DNA from 4 places in the Chromobacterium sp. HL1 genome. Region 1 is predicted to be linked to each of the others. Evidence: predicted binding sites of a transcription regulator. Region 1 holds the regulator's gene; each other region holds the start of a gene.
The links. The regulator FNR, encoded in region 1, switches genes on or off when oxygen is low (the NO sensors DNR and NnrR bind a similar motif). The targets are predictions, from matches to a motif close to TTGATNNNNATCAA.

Region 1 (2,200 bases):
GCCGCGCTGACTTTGCGCGGGTCTATTTCTATGGAATACTCCCCCTCCTTCAAGAACTCGAAATGAGTCTTGAGCAAGGTCATCAATCGTTCCAGTTGCGCGTCGGACAAGAAAGTGGGGGTGCCGCCGCCGAAATGCAGCTGTATCACTTGCTCGCGGCGGCCCAGACAGGAGGCGATCATGCGGACCTCCTTCTCCAGGTAGTCCAGGTACAAGTCCGCTTTGCCGCTGTCCTTGGTGATGATCTTGTTGCAACCGCAGTAGTAGCAGATAGTGTTGCAAAAAGGTATATGAGCGTACAATGATAAAGGTTTCCGGTTGGCGCCGATGCTGCGCTGCCGTAGCCAGTGGATGTAGTCTCTTTCGGCAAAACCCGGCGTAAAGCGATCCGCTGTCGGGTATGACGTATATCTAGGACCTGTCCCGTCGAGGCGCTCAATCAGCGCGCGGTCGAATTCAAAATGGGCAGGAGAAAATGGGTGGGTGGTCTTCATGTCGTATTTGGATGGCAAAACCTCTGGTGGACTGGTAAATTTGCGGAAATCCTGCGAATTTCGCTTTGATAAGGGTCAAGCTTCATCGCAAGCTTGTACTAAACATGCCATGTCCGATCAGAACCATATCTCTTTGCATAACCTGAAGGTCTCCTGCTCCAACTGCAGCCTGAAGGAACTTTGTCTACCTGTGGGGCTTAACCGCGAGGAGCTGACCCAGCTCGACGCGGTGATCCGCCAAAGCCGCCGTTTGAAGCGCGGCGAGTACTTGTTCCGCAGCGGCGAAGGCTTCCGTTCGCTGTTCGCGGTGCGCACCGGCTTCTTCAAGACCAGCGTCGCCAGCCAGGACGGCCGCGAGCAGGTCACCGGCTTCCATATGTCCGGCGAACTGATGGGCCTGGACGGCATTTCCGCCAATGTGCACGGCTGCGACGCCATCGCGCTGGAGGACAGCGAGGTGTGCGAGCTGCCGTTCAGCCGCATGGAGAGCCTGGGCCGCGAAATTCCCACCCTGCAGCACCATTTCTACCGTCTGATGAGCCGCGAGATCGTTCGCGATCAGAATGTAATGTTGTTATTGGGCAACATGAAGGCGGAAGAGCGCCTGGCCGCCTTCCTGCTCAATCTGTCGCAGCGTCTGTCCACCCGCGGCTTCGCCGCCAACGACTTCATCCTGCGCATGAGCCGCGAGGAAATCGGCAGCTTCCTCGGCCTGAAGCTGGAAACCGTCAGCCGCACGCTGTCCAAGTTCCAGCAGCAAGGCTGGATCACCGTCGATCACAAGCACATCCAACTGGTGATGGTGGACGAATTGAAGGCGCTGATTTCCGGCTGCGCTCACGCCAACGGACATTGATTCCGCCGCGCGGGCGGACAGATGGAAAACGCAAGGCAAGCCCTCGGGCTTGCCTTTTTTCATGGGGCCGGCGCGCAGTCCGCGATTTGCAGCAGCAGCCGCGACAGCGGCGCTTCCTGAGGCCAGCCCGGCGGCACGGCGAAGCCGCGGGCCACTTCATGCCAGTCGCCGTCGGGGCCGGGCTGCAGTTCGGCCAGCAGCTGCGGCGCCTCGGCCTGTTCCAGGCGCGCGCGCAGTTCCGCCGCGTCGGCGGTGTGTTCCCGCGAGCGGCGCGCCGGCGCCAGCCAACTGAGCCTGGGCAGCCAGGCCCAGCGCGAATCCGCATTCAACGCCGGCCAGTCGCCGCGCAGCGGCCAGTATTGCCCGTACAGCGGCTGGGCGCCGGGCGGCGCTTCCGGCGCGGTGTCGCGGGCGTGGAACAGCCAGCCGCTGAGCCGGGCGCCGACCGCGCAGCCCTCAAAGCCCGCCGGCAGCGTCGCTTGCGCCGCCGGGTGGCGGGACAGGCGCAGCTGGGTTTGCAGTTTATGGGCTTTCAGCGCCCAGGCGTCGCGCAGGCTGGGGCCGGTCAAGGTGTCCGCGCTGCGGCCCAGTTGCAGATAGAACTTGCTGGCGGCTTCCAGATGCAGCGGTTGGCCGTCTAGGCGCAGCAGGAAGTCGAACTCGCCGACGGTGCGGCCGTCCGGCGCGCGCACCGGCAGATTGCTGGCCACCAGTTCGATGTGCGGCGCCAGCCGGAACCAGAAGGACAGCAGCCGTTCCGCGTAATGGCCCAGACGGCGGGTGGGCTGGCGCGCCAGCCAGTGCTGAAGTTCGGCAGGATCGGCGTCCAGCGTTTGCAGCAAGGCCGGGC
Region 2 (2,200 bases), 170 kb from region 1:
GCCGCCCAATTGCGCGGTGAAGCCGCACTCGCTGGCGGTGTTGACCAGCAATAGCACTTTGCCGCGATAGCTCGCCAGCGGCAGGGTCTGCCCGTTTAAAGACTCAATGGAAAAATCATATATGTCCGGCATATTTCCGCCTTTCGCCAAAGCGAAGATCATGGCAAGAAACCGGAGGCAGGGCAATGGGATCGGCGGATAAAAAAAAGGGGCGCAACGGCAAGGGGGAACCGCTACGCCCCAAGAAGAAATCAATTGCTGTACAAGGGCCGACCAACCGGGAAAGTCAGCTAACCCTCTGTTTATCCTAGAACATTAAGGTGAAATTGCGAGGACGGATTTGGCGGGATTTAAATGACAAAGGGATGGCTAAGCCATCCCTTTTTTGCTGGCGGGAAGCGTTTCAGGGGCGCGGAAGGGTCACGCCCACCTGGCCCATGTATTTGCCGGCGCGGTCGCTGTAGGACACGTCGCAAATTTCATCGGATTCGAAGAACAAGACCTGGGCCACGCCCTCGTTGGCGTAGATCTTGGCCGGCAGCGGCGTGGTGTTGGAGAACTCCAGCGTCACATAGCCTTCCCATTCCGGTTCGAACGGGGTGACGTTGACGATGATGCCGCAGCGGGCGTAAGTGGATTTGCCCAGGCAGACGGTCAGCACCGAGCGGGGAATACGGAAGTATTCCACGGTGCGGGCCAGCGCGAAGCTGTTGGGCGGGATGATGCAATAGCCCTTGCCGGAGACTTCCACGAAGGAATTGGGGTCGAAGTTTTTCGGGTCGACGATGGTGCTGTTGATATTGGTGAACACCTTGAATTCGTCGGCGCAGCGGATATCGTAGCCGTAGCTGGACGTGCCGTAGGAGATCACCTTCTGGCCGTCCACCATCTTGATCTGGTTGGGCTCGAAGGGTTCGATCATTTTGTACTCGTCCGCCATCCGGCGAATCCACTTGTCCGATTTGATGCTCATTGTCTTGGGCCCGTAGCTTGTCGATTGATTGTCCGCGATTTTAACCGCAAGCGCAGTGGCCGGCTATCGATAATCCATCGTCGATCCGGATAGGACAATGCTATTGATGCAGGTCAAGCAGGGCGGGAATTGCCGCGGTTTGCCGATATTCGACGGGGTTCGGCTGGATATACTAATGCAAACCATTCTCGTTCTTGATCGGATCATCATGTTGACTTTGGATGCATTCCCCGCCGGACGCCACGGCGTGGTCGACAGCCTGGAGCTGGCCGAAGAGGCCATGCGCCGCGTCGCCGCCTTTGGCCTGGAGCCGGGCTGCCGGTTTTATCTGCGTCGGGCGGCGCCCTTGGGCGGGCCATTATTGCTGGACGTCGGCGCCACGCGCTTCCTGCTGCGCCGCAGCCTGGCGCGCCTCATCGTGGCAAGGGTGGCGGTATGAAGCGTTTCGCCCTGATCGGCCTGCCCAATACCGGCAAGTCCACCTTGTTCAACCGTCTGACCGGCATGTCGCAGCGCGTCGGCAACTGGCCGGGCCTGACCATAGAGTTGAGCAGCGCGCGCCTGTTGCTGGGCGGCCACATGGTGGAGTTGGTGGATTTGCCCGGCGTCAATGATTTGACCGGCTATTCCGACGACGAGGCGGTGGTGCGCGACGTGCTGCTGGCCAGCGCCTTCGACGGCGCGGTCCTGGTGCTCAACGCCAGCCAGCTGGACCGGCAACTGCCGCTGGCCTTGCAGGTGCTGGCCAGCGGCCTCAACTGCCTGGTGGTGCTGAATATGGCCGACGAGGCCAAAGCCCTGGGCGTGAGCCTGGATGTGGAGCGCTTGTCGGAGCGCCTGGGCGCTCCGGTGTTTCTGGCCTCGGCCCGGCATATGCAAGGCTGGCCGCCGCTGATGGCGGGTTTGAACCGGCTGGCCAACGACGGCGGCCCGGCGGCGCGCGCCAGGCTGGACGCGGTGCCGGACACCCGGGAGGCGATGGCGGAGGCCAAGCGGCGGCTGGCTGGGTGCTGGGCCTTGCCGCCCGTGCTGCCGGCGGGGCTGACGGAGAAGATGGACCATTGGCTGATGCATCCATGGCTGGGCCTGCCGCTGTTCTTCGCCCTGATGGCGCTGCTGTTCAATCTGACGTATCAGATCGGCACCCCATTGCAGGAGCTGGCCGGCGCCGGCCTGGACTGGATCAAGGAGCAGGCGCTGACGCCCTTGCTCGCGCCCTTGCCCGAG
Region 3 (2,200 bases), 2.0 Mb from region 1:
CACAGGCCGACGCCGGCGAACACGCCGGCCAGCGCCCATGGCGGCACGCCCTGCAGCAAGGTCTCCACCTGGGTGGCGAACCAGTCGATGCCGCCGCCGACGGCGTCGAAGGCGCCGGCGTTGTTTTCCAGCAGAAAATGGATGATCTGGTTGACCCAGCTGCCTATCGGCAGCGGGGACTGGGGACTGGTGTCGGCCATGCGGCGTGCTCCTCGTCTCGCCGGACGCGCTCAGGACGGCGAGAGCCACACGCCCCCGCGCCGGCGACGCCCGTTGGGGTTCAGTGGTGGGCGGCCGCGCTAGGGCGGTGCTGGGACAGCTTGTTGAGCACGCTGCTGGGGGTGATCACGCCCAGGCAGCGGCCGTCGTCGTCGCGCACCTGCAGCGGTTCGGCCTGCCCCTGGAGCCGCAACAGCACATCGGACAGGCTACAGGACGGCTCCACGTGCGGAGCGGCCGTCGCGCGCGGCGGCGGCGCGGCTTCGATCAGATCCTTGGCCTGCAGATAGCGCGAGGTGTCCACGCTCTTGAAGAAGTTGCGCACATAGTCGTCAGCCGGGCATTCGATGATTTCGCGCGGGCTGCCCACCTGCACCAGCCGGCCGCCCTCCATGATGGCGATGCGGCTGCCGATGCGCAGCGCCTCTTCCAGATCATGGGAGACGAAGACGATGGTGCGGCGCTGCTCGCGCTGCAATTGCAGCAGCAAGTCCTGCAGCTCGGCGCGCTTGAGCGGGTCCAGCGCCGAGAAGGCCTCGTCCATCAGCATCAGCGAGGGATTGACCGCCAGCGCGCGCACCAGGCCCACCCGCTGCTGCATGCCGCCGGAGAGCTGATGCGGGTACTTGCCGGCGAAGGCGGCCAGCCCCACTTGCTCCAGCACTTCCCGCGCCCGCGCCTCGCGGGCCTTGCGCCCGAGGCCGGCCACTTCCAGGCCGAAGGCGGCGTTGTCCAGCACCGTGCGGTGCGGCATCAGCGCGAAGCTCTGGAACACCATGCTCATGTCGCGGCGGCGCAAGGCCACCAATTGCCTGGGCGACAGCCGGGTCAGGTCCTGGCCGTCCAGCAGGATCTGGCCGGCGCTGGGCTCCAGCAAGCGGTTGATCAGGCGGATCAGCGTGGATTTGCCGGAGCCGGACAGGCCCATCAGCACAAAGATTTCGCCGGCGCGCACCGAGAACGACACGTCGTTGACGCCCACCACCGCCCCGGTGCGCCGAAACACTTCGTCCTTGCTCTCGCCGGCCCGCAGCAAGGACATCACTTCCGCCGGCTTGCCGCCGAACACCTTGTGGAGGTTTCTGACCTCGACCTTGATCGTTTGCATCCCGGCTCCCTTCGGCGCGGCCGCTGACAATTCGAAGAATGTTTAATGTAAATCAAGGTTCAAGATAGGAAGGAAGGGCTGGGCCAAGTAAGGGTATTCCGACAACAAGCCGTCCAAATCCGACATCCGCGCGCAAAACCGGCCGGCATAGGCCTGGCCGCCAAATCCAGCGCCGGCTTTCGTCTCCGGCCCGGCCGGCCTGTGTCGTAAAAAAACCGCAATCCGCCGCCGGCGGCAAAAACAAAAACGCCGGCCGCGGCCGGGCAGGCGTGAAGGACGGGGAGGCGACGGACGCGCGCGCGGAAGCGGTCAAAGACGGCGGCGCTTCGTGAAGCGTTGTACGGTGAGTACTCGCTCAAAACGCGCAATGCCGCTTGTACATGCCGCTTTTTCGCTCGTTTTCGCCTTGTTTCAGCCTGGCTCGCGAGACTTTGGACAGGCGCTCAGCGATCTACCACCAGATCGCTCAAGGGCAGGCTGCAGCAAGGCAGGAAATAACCCTGCTCCACTTCGCGCGGCCGGATGCCGCCCTGGTGCCGCATGTCCACCCGGCCTTCCAGCAGACGGCTCTTGCAGCTGCCGCACACGCCGCGGGTGCAGGAGGCCGGCAGGCGCATGCCCTTGGCCAGCGCCGCCGCCAGCACCGTCTGCCCCGGCGCCACCGATAAATCGTCCCCCGTTTTGGCGAAGCGCACATTGAAGCCGCGGCCCTCGACGCCGGGCTGCGGCGTCCGCACCGCCTCGTCCGGCGGCGCCGCGCTGAGTTCGGCGAAATTGAAGCTTTCCTCGTGATAGCGGCTCATGTCGAAACCGCACTGGCGCAGCAGCTCGCGCACCGCGGCCATATAGGGCGCGGGACCGCAGCAGAACACC
Region 4 (2,200 bases), 2.2 Mb from region 1:
TCGTTCTCGTAGCCGTCCGCCGCCAGGAAAACGCTGCTGCCGTTATAGAAGCCGCGCTGCGCGTCCAGATAAGCGCCGCGCACCGACAGATCAAACGCATAAACTTTATAGCGTAGAACCAACGAGCCCTTGACTGGCGCGGCTTGCCAACTGTTTTTTGTCAGCTGGACCAGCCGCACCGCTTTTCCCGCGGATTCCGCGCGAATTTCCACAATATGTTTGGAGAACTCCCGGATCATGTAACTGCCGGGAATCCACGCCGGCAATGAGAAAATCTGGCCATTCTTGGCGGGCCGGGAAACGGTCAGGACGACCTCGAAAAGATGCGCCTCCGGGGCGCTCGGACATAGGGTGTAGCGGACGGAAACGGTCATGATCTGCCTGCAATCGTTGCAAAACCTTCTGATTTTAGCACTTGCCGCGGGTAAACGCTGCGTTTTATGACATCTTGATCCAGGTCAAGAAGGCTGGGCCGCCAGACAATACAATCTCGGTCAGTAGCAACAGTATTTGCAAGAACTGTCACGCTCGCTTGAGACATAAATAAAGACAAATGGGAAAGCGACATCCCCCGGCCGTCCAAACTGGCCCGATATGGGTAATTGATTTAGAATGCCGGGTTAACTAAATGGGGAAATTGCGCTGTCGCAATACGGGATGAACTGCTAATACAGACATCAGTACCGCTGCGATCTGGGTCAAGCGCTTGATTTTAATAAAAGTCGTTTTCCCTGCGGCATCGTCTGGATACAGTCACATCGGTACAGATGGGGACAGTTTCCCGGACTTCAAGCCGCCGATTAGATATGTCACGTTCTGAGTTAGCAACCTTGGAGAAAACCCTAAATGGAAACGCAATCCACTTATAACTATAAGGTGGTGCGCCAATTTGCCATCATGACCGTCGTGTGGGGCATTGTCGGCATGTTGGTGGGCGTCATCATTGCGGCCCAACTGGTCTGGCCCGAATTGAACTTCGGCCCCTGGTTCCACTTTGGCCGCCTGCGTCCTCTGCACACCAATGCGGTCATCTTCGCCTTTGGCGGTTGCGGCCTGTTCGCCACCTCCTATTACGTGGTGCAGCGTACCTGTAACGTCCGGCTGATCTCCGACAAGCTCGCCGCCTTCACCTTCTGGGGCTGGCAGCTGGTGATCGTGCTGGCCGCCATCACCTTGCCGCTGGGCCTGACCACCAGCAAGGAATACGCCGAGCTGGAATGGCCGATCAAACTGCTGATCGCGGTGATCTGGGTTGTTTACGCCATCGTTTTCTTCGGCACCATCGCCATCCGCAAGGTCAAGCACATCTACGTGGCCAACTGGTTCTACGGCGCCTTCATCCTGGCCGTGGCCCTGCTGCACATCGTCAACTCCGCCTTCGTGCCGGTGTCGCTGTGGAAATCCTACTCCGCCTACTCCGGCGCCGTGGACGCCATGGTGCAATGGTGGTACGGCCACAACGCCGTGGGCTTCTTCCTGACCGCCGCCTTCCTGGGCATGATGTACTACTTCATCCCGAAACAGGCCGGCCGTCCGGTTTACTCCTACCGCCTGTCCGTGGTGCACTTCTGGGCGCTGATCTTCACCTATATGTGGGCCGGTCCTCACCACCTGCATTACACCAGCCTGCCTGACTGGACCCAGTCCGTAGGCATGGTGTTCTCCCTGGTGCTGCTGGCTCCGAGCTGGGGCGGCATGATCAACGGCATCATGACGCTGTCCGGCGCCTGGCATAAGCTGCGCACCGATCCGGTGTTGAAATTCCTGGTGGTTTCGCTGTCCTTCTACGGCATGTCCACCTTCGAAGGCCCGATGATGTCGATCAAGACCGTCAACGCCTTGTCCCACTATACCGACTGGACCATCGGCCACGTGCACTCCGGCGCGCTGGGCTGGGTGGGCTTCATCACCATCGGTTCCATGTACTACCTGATTCCGCGCCTGTTCGGCCGCGAATCCATGTTCAGCCTGAAGCTGGTTGAAGCCCATTTCTGGCTCGCCACCGTCGGCGTGGTGCTGTACATCGCCGCGCTGTGGATCTCCGGCGTGACCCAGGGCCTGATGTGGCGCGCGCTGAACCCGGACGGCACCCTGACCTACGCCTTCGTAGAGGCGGTCAAGGCCACCTATCCGTACCACTTCGTGCGTCTGCTCGGCGGCTTCCTGTACCTGCTCGGCATGTTCCTGATGGCCTACAACA

Region 2: the regulator FNR is predicted to act here: its motif matches at 1,077-1,090, upstream of AB1Z25_RS15960 (FeoA family protein).
Region 3: the regulator FNR is predicted to act here: its motif matches at 1,370-1,383, upstream of AB1Z25_RS07855 (quaternary amine ABC transporter ATP-binding protein).
Region 4: the regulator FNR is predicted to act here: its motif matches at 707-720, upstream of ccoN (cytochrome-c oxidase, cbb3-type subunit I).

What each region holds. Positions count from the first base shown of each region.
Region 1 is NZ_CP162399.1:3,715,271-3,717,470, reverse strand. Features, by position in the region: gene hemN (oxygen-independent coproporphyrinogen III oxidase) at 1-494, opposite strand, end outside; gene fnr (fumarate/nitrate reduction transcriptional regulator Fnr) at 604-1,350, shown strand; gene AB1Z25_RS16930 (DUF1853 family protein) at 1,410-2,200, opposite strand, start outside.
Region 2 is NZ_CP162399.1:3,542,661-3,544,860, reverse strand. Features, by position in the region: gene AB1Z25_RS15970 (glutathione peroxidase) at 1-132, opposite strand, end outside; gene dcd (dCTP deaminase) at 404-973, opposite strand; gene AB1Z25_RS15960 (FeoA family protein) at 1,149-1,412, shown strand; gene feoB (ferrous iron transport protein B) at 1,409-2,200, shown strand, end outside.
Region 3 is NZ_CP162399.1:1,683,420-1,685,619, reverse strand. Features, by position in the region: gene AB1Z25_RS07860 (ABC transporter permease) at 1-200, opposite strand, end outside; gene AB1Z25_RS07855 (quaternary amine ABC transporter ATP-binding protein) at 281-1,327, opposite strand; gene AB1Z25_RS07850 (FAD-binding oxidoreductase) at 1,771-2,200, opposite strand, start outside.
Region 4 is NZ_CP162399.1:734,332-736,531, reverse strand. Features, by position in the region: gene AB1Z25_RS03350 (M61 family metallopeptidase) at 1-374, opposite strand, end outside; gene ccoN (cytochrome-c oxidase, cbb3-type subunit I) at 847-2,200, shown strand, end outside.